DNA from 2 places in the Viridibacillus sp. FSL R5-0888 genome. Region 2 is predicted to be linked to the other one. Evidence: predicted binding sites of a transcription regulator. Region 2 holds the regulator's gene; the other holds the start of a gene.
What was found. Region 2 encodes NrdR, which represses ribonucleotide reductase genes. Its sites were predicted from a motif close to AACACNATATATNGTGTT; they were not measured.
Positions count from the first base shown of each region.

Region 1 (8,661 bases), 350 kb from region 2:
GTTGTTGTAATTTCACATAATGTATCGCCTTTATTTTACCACGGAAATATTCATGTATAAATTTCTTCTAATACTATAGAAATAGTATTTACTTTCTTCTTTTTTCTAAACTTAATCTACCTAATTTTTATCCTCCAGGACCTTTCTAACTGCCCCTTTAGTTGAATAAGAAAAAGAGCTATCAGAACAGCTCAGAGATTTTCTTACAAAAGCGTTCGTTAGTTTAAGTGCATTTTTCCACAAATTTCATTTTAATTCTGCTCCATACTTATTACTACTTATCTATTCTTTAATAGAATGTTGTAATGAAATTACTGAATTTTTATTTTGAATGCAACCGTTTGAAACCATTATATTTCTCATTTGAGTATTATCAACTTGAGTCATCCCTAGATAAGACTTTGCCTTAAATTCATCTTTCAATCTGTGTAATCCTATTAAGTGTAAGTTTTTGCCCAGCCTTTTCCCTAGAAAATCAGGATGAATGCCTATCCAAAAAATGCGACCTTCTTTTTCTGTATTTGGCTCTATATGAGGAAAAACTACACCAACTGGTTCATTATTAACTAAATACACTGTATACATTTTCTCTACTTGTGATGGAAGCTCAATCCTCATTCCGGTTAAAAACTTCTCTGTATCAATATAATTTTTACCCATTACTTCAGATAAAAAAGAGATAGAGTTATTCTCAGAAATTGACCATACCTCATAATTTGGTATCGATACATCTAATGGTGTTGTAAAAGATCTCGTATACATAACCCTTTCACCAATAATTTCCATTTTAGTTCTAGTACAATTTAAGCTATCCAAAAAAGTTTTAGGACACTCAAACTTTACTTTTTTCAGTTTACTGCTTTTTAGTTGAGTTAAAAGCTCGTTTATAAGCGTATCTATTTCAGTAGCTTGATTATGTCTATTCTCTAAAATTTCTAAAATGATTACATTATCACCTTTTATGTAATGCACGCCAAATCTTTGTAATTTTTGAAGTAGTATATCCATATAATTTCACCCCTTTTATAAAAATTCTTTACTTTTTTTAAATTTCCTTCTTTCGTTAACCTGCCCCGTTAGTTGAATAAAAAAGAGCTGTATGGACAGCTCAATGATCTTCTACTAAAGCACCCTTTAGTTAAAGAAGAAACAAATCTCGAATTAAATACTTTTTAGAACTTTTGCTGGATTTCCCGCCACTATTGTATTAGCAGAAACATTTTCATACCAACAGAACCTGCAGTAACAATTGAATTATCACCCCCGTTTGTGAAAAGGTAGTCTAATTGTCGAATAGCCCCCTTCCTCTCAGGTTTGCGGAAACAGGCTCCTTTCCTATTTCACGTGCCCATATAGATAACTGGCCGATATGGTGGATTTCGTGAACAATGACATGACGTATGATCTCTCCGTGTGTACATTCAATGACTCTGCTCCTGATTGGTGTGTCTCTAGAGCTAATCGGTTCTTCATTGAAATCAGTTTCTGAAAGTTTCCGAGAATCCATTTCATTTGTCCAAGATGTCACAAATGGCTTCACTTTCTCATGGTATTGAGCTGAAAGATTTTTCACTTTTTGTAAGCTAGCATAATCCTCAAACAATGGCTCCTCAGGTACTGGTTCACCTCGCAAACCTAAGATCCACATATATTCCACATCTACAATGTGAAACAGGGTATGTAGGATACTGCCGAACCCACCGATCCGTTTCTTTAATAGTTCTTCATCAGGTATGCCTTCGCACCATGTAAACCAATCATTACGAACTTGCCAGTTATATTGAAACAGTTTCAAAATCACAACAACCTCCATCTTTTAAATATGCCCCCATATTAAGAGATGTTCAAAACAGAAAAAGTATTACCTCCTTGTTCAACTATTCTGCCCCGTTAGTTCAATAAGGAAAGCCGAAATAATTACATTTCGGTTCAACTTTTTTTTAAACAGTATAACTTTCTTCAAAACAGTATATCTTTCTTTAAAACGGTACGACTTTCTTTCAAGTTTACATTAGGTAGTTTATTGTCAAAGTATTACTAGAACTATTCATAAAACTAAACCTCATTCAAAAGGAAAGGACTCCCTCTTCATCTATTAATGAAAGGGGAGTCCTTAATGGTTGTTATGGTTTTATTTTAGATAACCATCTTTGCGCTCGTTAGTAGCTAGAAGTCAGTATATTAAAGACCACATTTAAGTTGTGCACCGCAATTTGTGCATGTGTTACAGCCACCTAGTTCTTCGACTGTTCCTTTGCGACATACTGGGCATGTGTTACCGACTTCAGAGCCGATTGTTACGTTTGTTGAGCGTAAGTCTTGAATAGTATCGATTAAAACAACTGGACGTTTTTCTGCTACTTGTTCTTCTTGTAGAGTGTCCTCGTCCATAACGTTTTCTTCTGCTTTTAGAGTTAATACTTGTGAATCACGGCTACCATCAACATAAACTGTACCGCCTTTAGCGCCACCATTGTATAAGCGTTCGTACACTTTTTGTACTTGATCTACAGTGTAACCACGTGGTGCATTTACTGTTTTAGAGATTGAGCTATCAATCCAGCGTTGGATAATACATTGTACATCTGCGTGTGCTTCTGGAGCTAATTCCATAGCAGTTACAAACCATTCAGGAAGATTTGCTTCATCTGCACCTGGGTTAGCAGCTAAATATTCTTGTACAATATCAGCTTTTACTTCAATGAATTTACCAAGACGACCACTACGGTAGTAAGTAAATGAGAAGTATGGTTCTAATCCAGTAGAAACCCCAACCATTGTTCCTGTTGAACCTGTAGGAGCTACAGTTAGTAGGTGCGAGTTACGAATACCGCCTTCAAGTACTGCTTCACGGATATGTTCAGGCATTTTTTGCATGAAGCCTGTTTCTGTAAAGCGTTTGCGAAGTGCTAATGTTTCAGATTCTGTTTCTCCTGTTAGGAATGGGAAACTACCTCGTTCTTTTGCAAGTTCAGTAGATGCTTCGTATGCTGTTGTCGCAATCGTCTTAAAGATTTCATCAACAAGGATGTTACCTTCTTCAGAGCCATATTCTTTTTCACAGTAGATAAGTAAATCAGCCATTCCCATAACACCTAGTCCAACACGGCGTTCGCCTAATGCTTGTACTTTGTTGTCTTCAAGGAAATAAGGAGTAGCATCGATTACGTTATCTTGCATACGTACTCCGACACGAACTGTTTCTTTCAACGCTTCAAAGTCCACTGTTTTCGTATCTTTTTGAGCAAATTGCGCTAAGTTTACAGCTGCTAAGTTACAAACTGAATACGGCGCAAGTGGTTGTTCTCCACATGGGTTTGTTGCTACAACTTTTTGACCGTATGCTTTTGCATTTGTCATATCGTTTGCGTTGTCGATGAAGAAAATACCTGGTTCTGCTGAGTAAGTTGCACAGATATTGATTAAGTTCCAAAGTTCACGTGCTTTTACTTTACGGTAAGTACGTACAGCATGGCCCATTTCAGCCCATTCACGAACATCGCCAACTTCATGCCATGTATCGTTATAGATTTTCATTTCTTCAGCATTATATGATTCGACAGCTGGGAATCGTAAATCAAATTCAGCATCAGCTTCTACAGCTTCCATGAATTCATTTGTGATTGTAACAGAAATATTCGCACCAGTTAGGAATTCAGCGTTATGCACGCTGTATGTTCCACCGTCACGTAATTTCGCCTCAGCATCACGAATAATGGCTTCATTAAAACCACCGACACCAGGGATAGTTTTATAATTAATAATACCTTGATACATCGCTTCTTCTTGTTGCGTTAAAGGTTTGAATTTTAGTTTTTCTTTTGCTAGACGTTGGATTGTTTCATCCGTTGTATTTTCGATTAAGAAACGTAAAATACGAGGGTTTTGCATTTTTGAAATAATAAATTCAATAATATCCGGATGCCAATCTGCCAACATAATCATTTGTGCACCACGACGTGATCCACCTTGTTCAACAAGATGAGTCAGCTTAGCAATATCATCTAACCATGAAACAGATCCTGATGATTTACCATTGACACCACGAGCAAGTGTGTTTCGTGGACGTAATGTAGAACCATTAGTACCTACACCACCACCGCGACTCATAATTTCCATTACTTGTTTACGGTGATCACTAATGCCTTCACGAGAGTCTGCAACAAATGGCATTACGTAACAGTTAAAGTAAGTAACATCTGTTCCTGCGCCTGCTCCGTAAATAACACGTCCCGCTGGAATAAAGTTTAACTTCACTAATTGTTCGTAGAATTTTTCATACCATTCTTGGCGTTTTTCTTCTGTTTTTTCAACGGCTGCTAGGCCAGTTGCATTACGTTTTGCAATTTGTTCGTAAAAGACTTCAAGAGGCTTCTCAATAACGTCTAAAGAACGTGTGACAATTCCTGTTTGTTGTTCAGAATCATCATCAATAGCACTTCTATAATCTGCTTCAATCAGCACTTCTGCTGTTTTCTTTTCTGCATTAATTGAAACGATATAACCAAGACCACGTGCTGGGAATTTAGGGTCAGCTTTGACCGTTAAAACAACAAAATCCCCTGCTTTTAGCGTTTTCTTTTCCGTATCTTTAAAAGAATAACGGTCGATCATGACTAAGCGAGACACACCTTTATGTGTTATATGCATGTCCTCTGTGATGGCATGAACTTGTGGAAATTGTTGAATATCATTATTTAATTGTTGTACATTAATCGTCTGATTATGATGCTGTGAAGCAAGTACCATTATCATTCGCCTCCCTATTTAGATCGCGCTCTAAACACTATATATAGTGTTTGTTCAAGACATTACGATACTATATATTGATAAGAAAAGCAAATAGGGTGATTTTGAGCAAAATGTTGATTTAACAACATTGGAAGCGATTTTTCGATTTTTGCAAAGCTAAAATAAGTCAAAAAGACTACTATTTTCTAAAATTCCATTCATCACTTTCATAACGAGTTTTTGCTAAATTATTAACAAAATCCATTTGTTCCTTCGTTAACGTGTACGGTACAAGTTCAATGTCTAACCCGTCCTCAAATCCTTTGCGGAAAGCAGATATACATGTCTCAACATCGACAGGTTTTTGTGCTAACTGATTAATAGCTACCGCTTTTTGTGGTAAATGTTTGCGCATACGCTCTCTTGAAGCTTCCGATGGAAATTTAAAAAGAGAAATCAATTTTTCATCATCGAGATCGATTAATATCGCTCCATGTTGTAAAATGACACCTTCTTGTCGCGTTTGTGCACTACCTGCTACCTTTTTACCTTCTACTACTAATTCATACCAACTTGGCGCATCAAAACAAACCGCGCTCTTCGGAGTTTTCAAATCTGCTCGTTTTTCTTCTGAATCAGGAACTGAAAAATAAGCATCTAACCCTAAGTTTCGGAAACCTAGTAATAAGCCTTCGCTTAATACTCTATAAGCTTCAGTCACCGTTTTAGGCATGTCTGGGTAGTCTTCATTAACAATGATGCTATATGTTAGTTCATGTTCATGTAAGACTGCACGACCGCCAGTAGGACGGCGTACAAATCCTAAATTTAATTTATGTAATTGTTCAAAATCAATATCTTTTTCAGCACGTTGAAAATATCCAATAGAAAGTGTTGCTGGATTCCATTCGTAAAATCGTATTACTGGTGGAATTAAACCTTTACTATGCCAATGTAGGAGCGCTTCATCTAATGCCATATTGAATGCAGGGCTACAAGGACCTGAATTAATAAAATACCATGTTGTTTTCATTTGGTCTCCTCCTTATAATCAACTTATCTATTTTAACAAACTCATTGGACTATCGCTACATGTTCTTTTATAATATTACTGTAGATAGAAAGGGGTAAGACGATTTGAGTTGGTTATATACATTAGCAATTGTTTTATTTGTGGTGATTGTATACGCTTTAGTAAACGCTCTTCGTTTCAAAAAAGCAGTTACAACTTTAACACAAGAAGAATTTATTGAAGGTTATCGTAAAGCACAATTAATAGATGTGCGTGAGCCAAAAGAATTTGACGGTGGTCATATTCTAGGCGCTCGTAACGTCCCAACCTCACAACTTCGTCAACGCTATAAAGAAATTCGCCCAGACAAACCTGTTTACTTGTACTGCCAAAATGCTGGACGTAGTGCACGTGCTGCTATGTTATTAAAGAAAAAAGGCTACGATCAAGTATACCAATTACAAGGTGGATACAAAAATTGGACAGGCAAAATCAAAGTGAAATAATTTGATTGCGTTGCAAATAAAAAAGAGTCATTTCTATTTATAACAGAAATGACTCTATTTTTTCTTAATTATATATTCTATAAATTAATAACGTCCATAAAGGAGGATATAATGCCAAAATTCTTATATACATTTCACGAAGATTTGCGACAAGACATCCCTAACTATGCAGATGTATCAGCGGTCTTTGAGCGCATCTCAAAAAAACTAAATGAAGTACACCCTGCTAATTTTCGTGGTGTGACTGTCGAACTAAATAATTCACAATTTCATCATCATTTACTAGAAATGATGGAAAAGGAATTAATCCGCTATGAAAATTTGAGTTATATATATGCCTCATTACCTAGCATTGTTTTAAATTCTGTCTCAGAAGATCAATTAGATAATCAGCTAAAATCAATTAAGACATTTAGTAATTCTTTAATCTACTTTCCTGATTATGAAGTAGCCATTACACAAATCCCTGTATTCCGCTCCGATTCAGAATGGCCAGAGTTTTTCTATTTTACAACAAGTGCGGAGAAAATGATGAATTTTATCGAAGCTGTTCAAGAACAGTTACGTCAAATGTTGATGGAAACTGTTACCTACTTAGTTGATGTTCATGATGGTATTAAACGACGGAGTTACGGCGAAGGTAAGCAAATTACACGAGAAGATGTTTTCTTAGAACCTTCACTTAAGCAAGAGATTTTCCGTTCGATTGATGAGTTTTTCAAGGAGGGTGGCAATTTCTTTAAACATTACGGCCTTCCTTATAAAAGAGGAATCTTATTATATGGCTCACCAGGAAACGGAAAGACTACGCTTGTAAAGTCCATTACAGGTTCTGTAACAGCTCCTGTTGTATATTGGCAAATTACTGAGCATACATCAAGCGAGTCCATTGAAGAGGTCTTCCGTATGGTAACAAGTTTAGCTCCAGCAATACTCGTTATTGAAGATATAGATTCTATGCCCGAATATACACGTTCATTATTTTTAAATACACTAGACGGCGCTCAATCACGTGAAGGTATTTTTTTAATTGGTACGACCAATTATCCTGACCGCATCGATCCAGCTTTAATCAACCGTGCAGGAAGGTTTGATCGAGCATACGAGATTATGAATCCTACAACTGAAATACGTGCTACATATTTACGCAAATTAGATATTCAGCATATATTCTCAGAAGACGAGCTAATAGATGCTGCTAAACTTTCAAAAGAACTTTCTATGTCACAACTTAATGAGTTATATATGTCAGTTGCTCTAAATTGGCATTATGATAAAAAACTCGATTACGAGAAATGTATTAAAGATTTACAAAAACAACGTAAAAAAGCCTTCCGAAATGAATGGGAAAGAAATGAAGTAAATATAGGGTTCTAAAAAAATACACTCCTAGAGATTGGTTGACTCAATCTCTGGGAGTGTATTTTTTTAAAATAACATTTAATATCTTCGCAAAATAGTTCTAATTTTTCTTATTTATACCTGATTTTGATAAACATCCATTACCTTAAAAGTTTGACAAACAAGCAATAGGTCAGAGTTAAAGGTAAGATCATACTGATTGAGCTCCCAAGTGAAAAATTTTACATGCTCCCGATACCAATAATCATAGGATAAATCTCCTTCACCTTCAGCCTTTGCAAAATCACTTGTTACTTCATTCATTTTCACCAATTCGATTTTTGTATATTTTATTATTGCTAGAGGTTCATTGTTACCATCTAATACAATATCGTACTGTCCAACTTTTTGAATTTTTTCTTTTTCAAGTTCATATACACAATGAGCAGCACATGTTGCTGTTTTGCTACCATTCACAACTAAACTCCCTAAATCATCCGCCATTTCTTTGGAACCATCTCCAAACATCCATGACTCTGGAGTCGTCATATCTAATTCATTTTCTTTAGCATATGTATGCCAATATTCATCTATTTTATTGATTGACATTAGGTGCTTCCCCCTTACAATCAAAATCCATAAGTATCTAATTCTTTTAATCTATTATTTCATGTCAAGTCCTCCTATATTAGTAATGAGATAATTATATTGCATTACTTAATATAAGAGGTTTCATATGCAGTAAACAGGTTTGAATTCTATACTTACTGTTTTAATCTATAACAGTTTTTTGCTTATTGATTTCTTGTAAAATTTGTAGATTTGTTAAACCATGTTTATGTAGCAAATCATAAATGATTTTCTTTTCGTATTCCATTAGCGCCTTTGTATGCGCATCTGGAGTGAAATAGATTAACGTACTTTGTTCTTTTTGTTGCTTTATGTACAATTCAGAAATTAATTCGTCAACCGTATATTCTTGATAATCCTCTTTTAAGGATTTTAGTAAGTCATTTTGATCATTAGTTGTATCATTGATACTTTTAAAGTAAGCCATGAAAACTCCCCTTT
Region 1 covers NZ_JBBPAU010000001.1:1,359,199-1,367,859, reverse strand. Annotated here, with positions in the region: gene MKY02_RS06735 (GNAT family N-acetyltransferase) at 283-1,008, opposite strand; gene MKY02_RS06730 (DinB family protein) at 1,283-1,798, opposite strand; gene MKY02_RS06725 (vitamin B12-dependent ribonucleotide reductase) at 2,182-4,755, opposite strand; gene MKY02_RS06720 (lipoate--protein ligase family protein) at 4,931-5,764, opposite strand; gene MKY02_RS06715 (rhodanese-like domain-containing protein) at 5,869-6,249, shown strand; gene MKY02_RS06710 (ATP-binding protein) at 6,361-7,626, shown strand; gene MKY02_RS06705 (ASCH domain-containing protein) at 7,726-8,199, opposite strand; gene MKY02_RS06700 (hypothetical protein) at 8,363-8,647, opposite strand.
Region 1: the regulator NrdR is predicted to act here: its motif matches at 4,783-4,800, upstream of MKY02_RS06725 (vitamin B12-dependent ribonucleotide reductase).

Region 2 (8,661 bases):
CGGCTCGACCATTTCAGATTACAGAAATATTAATGGTGAAGCAGGCAGTATGCAACATCGTTTGAAAATGTATGGGAAAAAGACTTGTCCGACTTGTAATGGAGATACTAAACAAAAGATAATTAGTGGCAGAAACTCAGTTTATTGCCCAAATTGCCAACATTAAAGGTGTGATATAGATGATTATTGGATTAACTGGAAGTATTGCGAGTGGTAAAAGTACAGTGGCAGAAATGCTAAAAGAGTTACATTTACCAATTATTGATGCTGATTTAGTAGCCCGAGTAGTAGTTGAACCTGGAACAGAAACGCTAAAACAAATAGTAGAAGCATTTGGCGAAGAAGTGTTGCTGGATGATGGTACTCTAGATCGTCCTAAACTAGGGAGTATTATCTTCCATGAACCTGCAGCACGTAAAACGTTAAATGATATTATACATCCGGCTATTCGCCAAGAAATGCTTCGTCAACGTGATGAGTTATTAGAAAACGGTTCAAAAGATATAGTGATGGATATTCCATTATTATTTGAAAGTCGCCTTCAACATTTCGTAGAGAAGATTTTAGTTGTAACTGTCACAGAAGAAACACAATTAAAACGTTTAATGGAACGTAATAATTTATCTGAAAAAGAAGCTATGGCGAGAATTAGTTCTCAACTACCGTTATCTGAAAAAGAAAAAGGCGCTGATGCAGTTATATATAACAATAACTCGCTTGAATCAACGAGGGAGCAATTGTATAAAATATTAGGTAAGTGGAATGTACTCAAATAGGGTATTTTAGAAAAATCAGAATTCACTAACTTTTAAATGTTCATCATAATAGGTTTTACTTTCCTTAAAATGTGTTATACTAATTTTCGAATTAATAAAATAAGTATAACGCAATTACAGGAGGATATTATTCATGACAGTTTCTATTGCTATTAACGGATTTGGCCGTATTGGTCGCATGGTGTTCCGTCAAGCGATACTTCAAGATGATTTAAATATTGTTGCAATTAATGCTAGTTACCCAGCTGAAACGTTAGCACATTTGATTAAGTATGACACAAATCACGGGAAATTTGATGGGGATGTTCAATTTGAAGAAAAAGCCCTAATCATAAACGGCAAACGTGTTGAACTTATTAGTGAACGTGATCCTTTGAACTTACCTTGGAAAGAAATGAATATTGATATCGTTATCGAAGCAACAGGTAAATTCAATGCTCGTGAAAAAGCAGCATTGCATCTAGAAGCAGGAGCTAATAAAGTTATTTTAACAGCACCTGGGAAAAATGAAGATGTAACAATTGTAATGGGTGTTAATGATGAAAAATTAGACCTTTCAAAACATGATGTAATATCAAATGCAAGTTGTACTACAAACTGTCTTGCACCAGTTGCAAAAGTATTAAATGATACTTTTGGTATTGAAAATGGCTTAATGACAACTGTTCATTCATATACAAATGATCAAAAAAATATTGATAATCCACATAAAGACTTACGTCGTGCTCGTGCATGTGCGGCTTCAATTATTCCTACTTCAACAGGAGCTGCCAAAGCTCTAACTCTAGTATTACCAGAACTAGAAGGCAAGTTACATGGTATGGCACTTCGTGTTCCAACACCAAACGTTTCGTTAGTAGATTTAGTAGTAGATTTAAACAAAGATGTTACGGTTGAAGAAGTGAATGAAGCGTTCAAAGCAGCATCAGCGGGTTCTCTAAAAGGAATCTTAGACTTCACAATGGAACCATTGGTATCAGTGGATTTTAATACAAACCCAGCATCAGCTACAATCGATGGCCTAACTACAATGGTAATTGGTAGTCGTAAAGTGAAGGTACTTGCTTGGTACGATAACGAGTGGGGATATTCAACTCGTGTTGTAGATTTAACGAAAAAAGTTGCATCTGCTCTTAAGGCTTCTGTAAACGCTTAATTTTAATATAATATTCCCCTTTCTAGTAGTGTACTAGAAAGGGTTTTTTTGTTTAAGAGTAGAAAAAACTGCAATTAATTGTGAATATATGTCTGTTTTTTCTGTTAGTAACGCCCTTATATTGGCCAAAAACAGTATCTTTATCATACATCTGAGAATTTCCACTGCATTTTTTCGATTTTTTAAGGCATTATTTGATATAATAGATAAACTAAAATGTTTTGCAATCAGGAGAGAAAAAATATGAAATGTCCAGCATGTCAGTTTAATGGAACAAAGGTTATTGATTCAAGACCAGTAGATGACAATAAAGCAATCCGTAGACGCCGAGAATGTGAATCATGTGCATATCGTTTTACTACGTTTGAAAAAGTAGAAGAAATGCCGTTGATCGTCGTGAAGAAAGACGGCTCACGTGAGGAATTTAGCCGTGAAAAAGTTTTGCGAGGTCTTATCCGAGCGTGCGAAAAGCGTCCAGTAGCACTTAATCAATTAGAGGAATTAGTATTTGCTATTGAACAAGATCTACGTAGAATTGGTAACTCAGAAGTGAAGACAGAAGATGTCGGGGAAATGATTATGGATCGTCTTGCGAAAATTGACGAAGTATCTTATGTAAGATTTGCTTCTGTATATCGTCAATTTAAAGATATTAATGTCTTTATTGAAGAATTAAAGGAATTAATAGAAAGACAATCCGATGACAAATAAATGCGATATGAAGGACGGTGATCGTGGTGCATTTATATAAAGAACTACAGCCCGTTGATCGATTGTCCATTCGAATGCCATTTCCCGTATCTAGCTACGATCGCCAACTTATTACTCTGCTTTATCAGCCGTTAATAGGTGCGGAGCCCATTAGCTTATACTTTATGCTTTGGGCTGAAGGAGAAAGTACGACTGAAGCTGAATTATCACATTACCATTTGATGAACTCACTTGATATGCCGATTGCAAAGATTTTCGAGTCGCGCATCGCATTAGAAGCTATTGGTTTAATGCGCACTTGGCGTAAAGATTCTGAGGATGTACGCTCATTTATGTACGACGTGATGCCTCCTTTAGAAGCATCAGCTTTTTTTAATGATCCCTTACTATCCATGTTTTTATTTAGCAAAATTGGTGAACAAGCCTATAGACAGTTGCGCCAACGTTTCGTTCAGAAGGGTCCATCAAATGATGGCTATCAGGAAGTGTCAAGAACATTTACAGATGTCTATCGTCCTGTGCAGCATCATTTACCATCCTTTGCGAATGAGCAGACAGTTGAGGAAAGAGAGAAACCTAAAGAACTACCATTTAACTACGAGGACTTCGATTTTTCTTTACTTAGAGCTGGATTGTCAGAACAACTTGTACCATCTTCAGCACTTACTGCTGAAGCGAATGCAACAATTGCAAAGTTAGCTTTTTTATATCATTTAACACCATTAGATATGCAAAAAGTTGTTATGCTCGCTCTAGATGATCATATGATGTTATCCGAGTCAAGGTTAAAGAAATCGGCAGCTGATTATTACAAATTGACTGTTTCAACAGAACCACCTGCTATGCAACAAGCTTTCCAATCGGCAGTTAATGAGGCAGAGAAAAAGACTACAAAAGAGCAAGCTTTGCAGACGAAGGAAGAGTTATTGATTCATTACCTAGAAACAACTGCTCCAATTGATGTCTTGCGTGATATCGCTGATGGGAAAGAACCAATCCCTGCTGACATTCAGCTTGCTCAAAATCTTGTCCTACAATATCAAATGCCAATTGGTGTTGTAAATGCCTTACTTCAGTATGTTCTTTTACGTACAGACATGAAGTTAACTAAAAACTATGTCGAAAAGATTGCCTCACATTGGATTCGAAAAGGTGTGAAAACGACGAAAGAAGCAATGGACTTAGCGCGCAAAGAGCATAAGCAGTATATGGAATGGAAAACAGCTGAGCAAAAACCTGCAACGAAAAAACGTTACACCGGTGGTCGAGAAGAAAAAGTCCCTGACTGGTTTAAGAAAAATAAAGAAAAGAAACCTCAGAAAGAAGATACTATAAAAGAAACTTCAAAAGAAGCAGCTAAGAGTGATACCGATTTTGAAGAGGAAAGACGTAAAATTCTAGAGAAACTAGGAATAGAGGAAGGGCAGGTGGATTCACATGGAACCGATTAATAATCAACTTAGAAAAGTGATGGATTCACAAACTTTTCAAGAACGATACGAGCAAATGAAGCGAGAAATTCTTGAAAATAAAGGTGTCCAGCAATTTCTAGCTGACAACGATCAAGAAGTAAACAAAGATATGGTAGACCGTGGTCTAGGTAAATTATATGAATATACAGGACAGAAACATGATTGTGACGAATGTGTATCCGTTGCAAAATGTCAAAATGCATTAAAGGGCTTTGTGCCAATATTATCAATTATCCGCGATTCAATAGAAGTCGAATATACACCGTGTCAACAAAAACGCATGGAGGATGAGCGTCGTCAAGCTGCCTCTATGATTTCGAGTATGCATATGCCAAAAGACGTGTTAAGAGCGACGATCAAAGATTTAATGATTGATGATCATTCACGTGTGAATATCGCTAATCGCGCAGCGGATTTCGTTCGTGAATTTAAAGAAACGGGTGAACTTCCTCACAAAGGCTTTTATTTATATGGTGAATTTGGTGTCGGTAAATCTTTTGTATTAGGGGCTATTGCCAATGAATTGGCGACTTTACAAATCAAATCGGTTGTAGTATTTGTACCCGAGTTTTTACGTGAAATGAAAGGTTCAATCCAAGATCAATCTTTACAAGAGAAAATAGATTTTGTGAAAAAGGCGCCTGTTTTAATGCTAGATGACTTAGGCGCTGAAACGTTGTCGAGTTGGACACGTGACGAAATTTTGGGAACGATTTTTCATTACCGAATGGCGGAACAATTGCCGACATTCATCACTTCGAATCTTGGATATGATGAATTAGAAGACCATTTAGCTTATAACCAAAAAGGTGATCGTGATATGTTAAAAGCTTCACGAATTATGGAGCGTATTAAAGCTGTGACGACACCAATCCGAATGAGTGGGCAAAACCGAAGAGATCAGAAATAGTTGCATTTTTTTGATTGACTTTTTTTCCTACTTGATTTTAAACTTAATCGAGCGTATACTTTCAGTCATAATATAAAAAATGCTTTGAAAAGGACAACAATTTTTTGTACGACTTTTAGAGAGAGAAGCCTAGGCTGGAAGCTTCTTAGTACGGCAAATTATTTACCCCCTTGGAGCAGCGACAGTGAATGTACTAGTAATTGTCGACGGTAACGGCCCGTTAGCCGATCGAGAGCTTCGTCTATACCTGCACTCTTTTTAAGTGTTGGCAGTAGAAGGAAGAAGGGTGGAACCACGAGAATACAGCCTCGTCCCTTTTGGGATGGGGCTTTTTTGCGTTTTTATCTAAATGCTAAAGCGGCCCGTTCAGACTCGACAAGCACTGAAACTTTCGAAACAAAAGCGTTTTTTAGCTTTTGTCCGAGAAAGTGGAAGTGACCTCGAGAGTCTGGCCGCTGAAGCTAGAAATTTATCTAAATGCTGAAGCGACCCACTTAAAGGAAAAAAGTCTAAAAACGCCACGTCCTGTGGCAACGACAGCGTGACCCGCATCGTGCGGCCCTAAACCTCTCGTAAGGCTAAAATAAATAAAACTAAAAGGAGATTACAAAATGGCAGACATGATTAATTTAAAATTCCCAGATGGCGCAGTAAAGGAATTTTCAAAAGGTACAACAACTGAAGAAATTGCACAATCAATTAGCCCGGGACTTCGTAAAAAAGCAATCGTTGGTAAATTCAACGGACAATTAGTAGATTTAACAACACCTTTAGAAGAAGACGGTGACATTGCAATCGTAACACCTTCTGATTCTGAAGCATTAGAAGTAATGCGTCATTCTACAGCTCACCTTTTAGCGCAAGCTGTTAAACGTATGTTCCCTGGTGTAAAACTTGGAGTAGGTCCAGTAATTGAAGGTGGTTTCTACTACGATATCGACTCACCAGAACCAATCACTGCTGATGATCTTCTGAAAATCGAAAAAGAAATGAAAAAAATCATTTCTGAAAATATCGTCATCACTCGCCAAGACATATCACGTGCTGAAGCAATCGAACGCTTCACTGCAATTGATGATGAATATAAATTAGAACTTATCGAAGCTATTCCTGCAGATGAGCAAGTATCAATCTACGAACAAGGCGATTTCTTCGACCTTTGCCGTGGTGTACACGTTCCATCTACAGGTAAGATTAAAGAATTTAAATTGTTATCAATCGCTGGTGCATACTGGAGAGGTAATTCAGATAACAAAATGCTACAACGTATTTACGGAACAGCATTCTTTACAAAAGACGATCTAAAAGCACATCTTCAAATGCTAGAAGAAGCAAAAGAACGTGATCACCGTAAAATTGGTAAAGAACTTGAATTATTCACTACTTCTCAAAAAGTAGGTCAAGGTCTACCGTTATGGTTACCAAATGGTGCGACAATTCGTCGTACAATTGAACGTTATATCGTAGACAAAGAATTGTCTCTTGGTTATAAACATGTTTATACTCCTGTATTGGGTTCAAAAGAGTTATATGAAACTTCAGGACACTGGGCACACTATCAAGATGATATGTTCCCACCAATGGAAGTGGATAACGAAACATTTGTATTACGCCCGATGAACTGTCCACACCATATGATGGTTTACAAATCGTCAATGCACTCATATCGTAACCTGCCATTACGTATTGCTGAACTTGGTACAATGCACCGTTACGAAATGTCAGGTGCTGTATCAGGACTTCAACGTGTACGTGGTATGACTCTAAATGATGCGCATATTTTCGTTCGTCCAGACCAAATTAAAGAAGAATTTAAACGTGTAGTAGAATTAGTGCTTGGAGTTTATAAAGACTTTGATTTAAATGATTACTCATTCCGTCTGTCTTACCGTGACCCAGCTGATACTGAAAAATACTTCGATGATGATGCAATGTGGGAAAAAGCGCAAGGTATGCTAAAAGAAGCAATGGATGAACTAGGCTTAGATTACTTCGAAGCTGAAGGCGAAGCAGCATTCTATGGTCCAAAACTTGACGTTCAAGTAAAAACTGCAATTGGTAAAGAAGAAACTTTATCAACAGTTCAACTTGACTTCTTATTACCAGAACGCTTTGATCTAAGCTATGTTGGTGAAGATGGTAAACCACATCGTCCTGTTGTTATCCACCGTGGTGTTGTATCAACAATGGAACGTTTTGTAGCTTTCTTGATAGAAGAATACAAAGGTGCATTCCCAACTTGGTTAGCGCCAGTGCAAGTAGAAATCATCCCTGTATCAAACGAAGTTCACTTCGACTATGCAAAACAAGTAGAAGAAAAACTTCAAGCAGCAGGCTTCCGTGTTGAAATGGATGATCGTGAAGAAAAACTTGGCTACAAAATCCGTGAAGCACAAATGAAGAAAATTCCTTACATGCTTGTATTAGGTGATAAAGAATTAGAAGCAGGTAGTGTAAACGTACGTCGCTATGGCTCTCAAGATTCTGAAAGCATTGCGATTGAAGATTTCTTAGTGAATTTAAAAGCTGACGTTTCTTTTGAATAAGTAATTTCTAATAATAGAAAGGTGACTGAGACATTAATGTCTCAGTCACCTTTTTCGTATACTCCTAATCCTAAAAAAATATCATCTTGCTATTTTTTGATAAAACATTTGCTTTAAGTTACCTTATTTCCTTATTTAATTACAAAATATGTCAAAATTAGAAGTTGAGAATACTTGATGTATAGATGATACTAGAAAAGTAGTTATTGCATGTAATTACAAACCATTTGAGTCTAAGGAGGAATTTATCCATGGGTGTACAAAGCGAATTTAATATGCCGTCTATTAATTTATTTGGAGCTGGGACAATTCAAGAAGTAGGTAGTCGTTTAAAGGGCTACAACGTAAAAAAAGCACTTCTTGTTACAGATGAGGGATTGCACAAATTAGGTTTATCCGAAACACTAGCAACAATTATTCGAGATGCTGGTGTGGATGTAGCAATTTTCCCTAAAGTCGTACCAAACCCAACGGATATTAATGTAGCAGAAGGATTGGAAGTATACCAAAACGAACGCTGTGATGCGATTGTGTCATTAGGTGGCGGTAGTGCACATGATGCGGCTAAAGGCATTGGCATTGTAGCAACGAATGGTGGTAAAATTTCGGATTATGAAGGTGTCAATTTATCAAGTAATCCTTTACCAACATTTATTGCTGTTAATACAACTGCTGGAACGGCGAGCGAAATGACAAAGTTCACCATTATTACTGATACAACAAGAAAAGTAAAAATGGCGATTGTCGATAAGCATGTTACTGCACTTGCATCGATTAATGATCCTGAGTTAATGGTTGGTATGCCGCCACAATTAACTGCGGCTACTGGTCTGGATGCACTGACTCATGCGATTGAATCCTTTGTTTCTACTGCAGCTACACCAATTACCGATGCGTGTGCAGTGAAGACGATGCAGTTAGTAGTAGAATATTTACCACGTGCTGTAGCAAATGGTGAAGACATGGAAGCTCGTGAACAAATGGTTTATGCACAATTTTTAGCAGGTATGGCATTTAACAATGGTTTACTTGGTTATGTCCATGCGATTGCACACCAATTCGGAGGTTTTTATGACCTACCACATGGTGT
Region 2 covers NZ_JBBPAU010000001.1:1,014,144-1,022,804, forward strand. Annotated here, with positions in the region: gene mutM (bifunctional DNA-formamidopyrimidine glycosylase/DNA-(apurinic or apyrimidinic site) lyase) at 1-166, shown strand, start outside; gene coaE (dephospho-CoA kinase) at 180-776, shown strand; gene MKY02_RS05020 (glyceraldehyde-3-phosphate dehydrogenase) at 910-1,932, shown strand; gene nrdR (transcriptional regulator NrdR) at 2,176-2,643, shown strand; gene MKY02_RS05030 (replication initiation and membrane attachment family protein) at 2,667-4,094, shown strand; gene dnaI (primosomal protein DnaI) at 4,081-5,025, shown strand; T-box leader at 5,101-5,344, shown strand; gene thrS (threonine--tRNA ligase) at 5,637-7,571, shown strand; gene MKY02_RS05045 (iron-containing alcohol dehydrogenase) at 7,823-8,661, shown strand, end outside.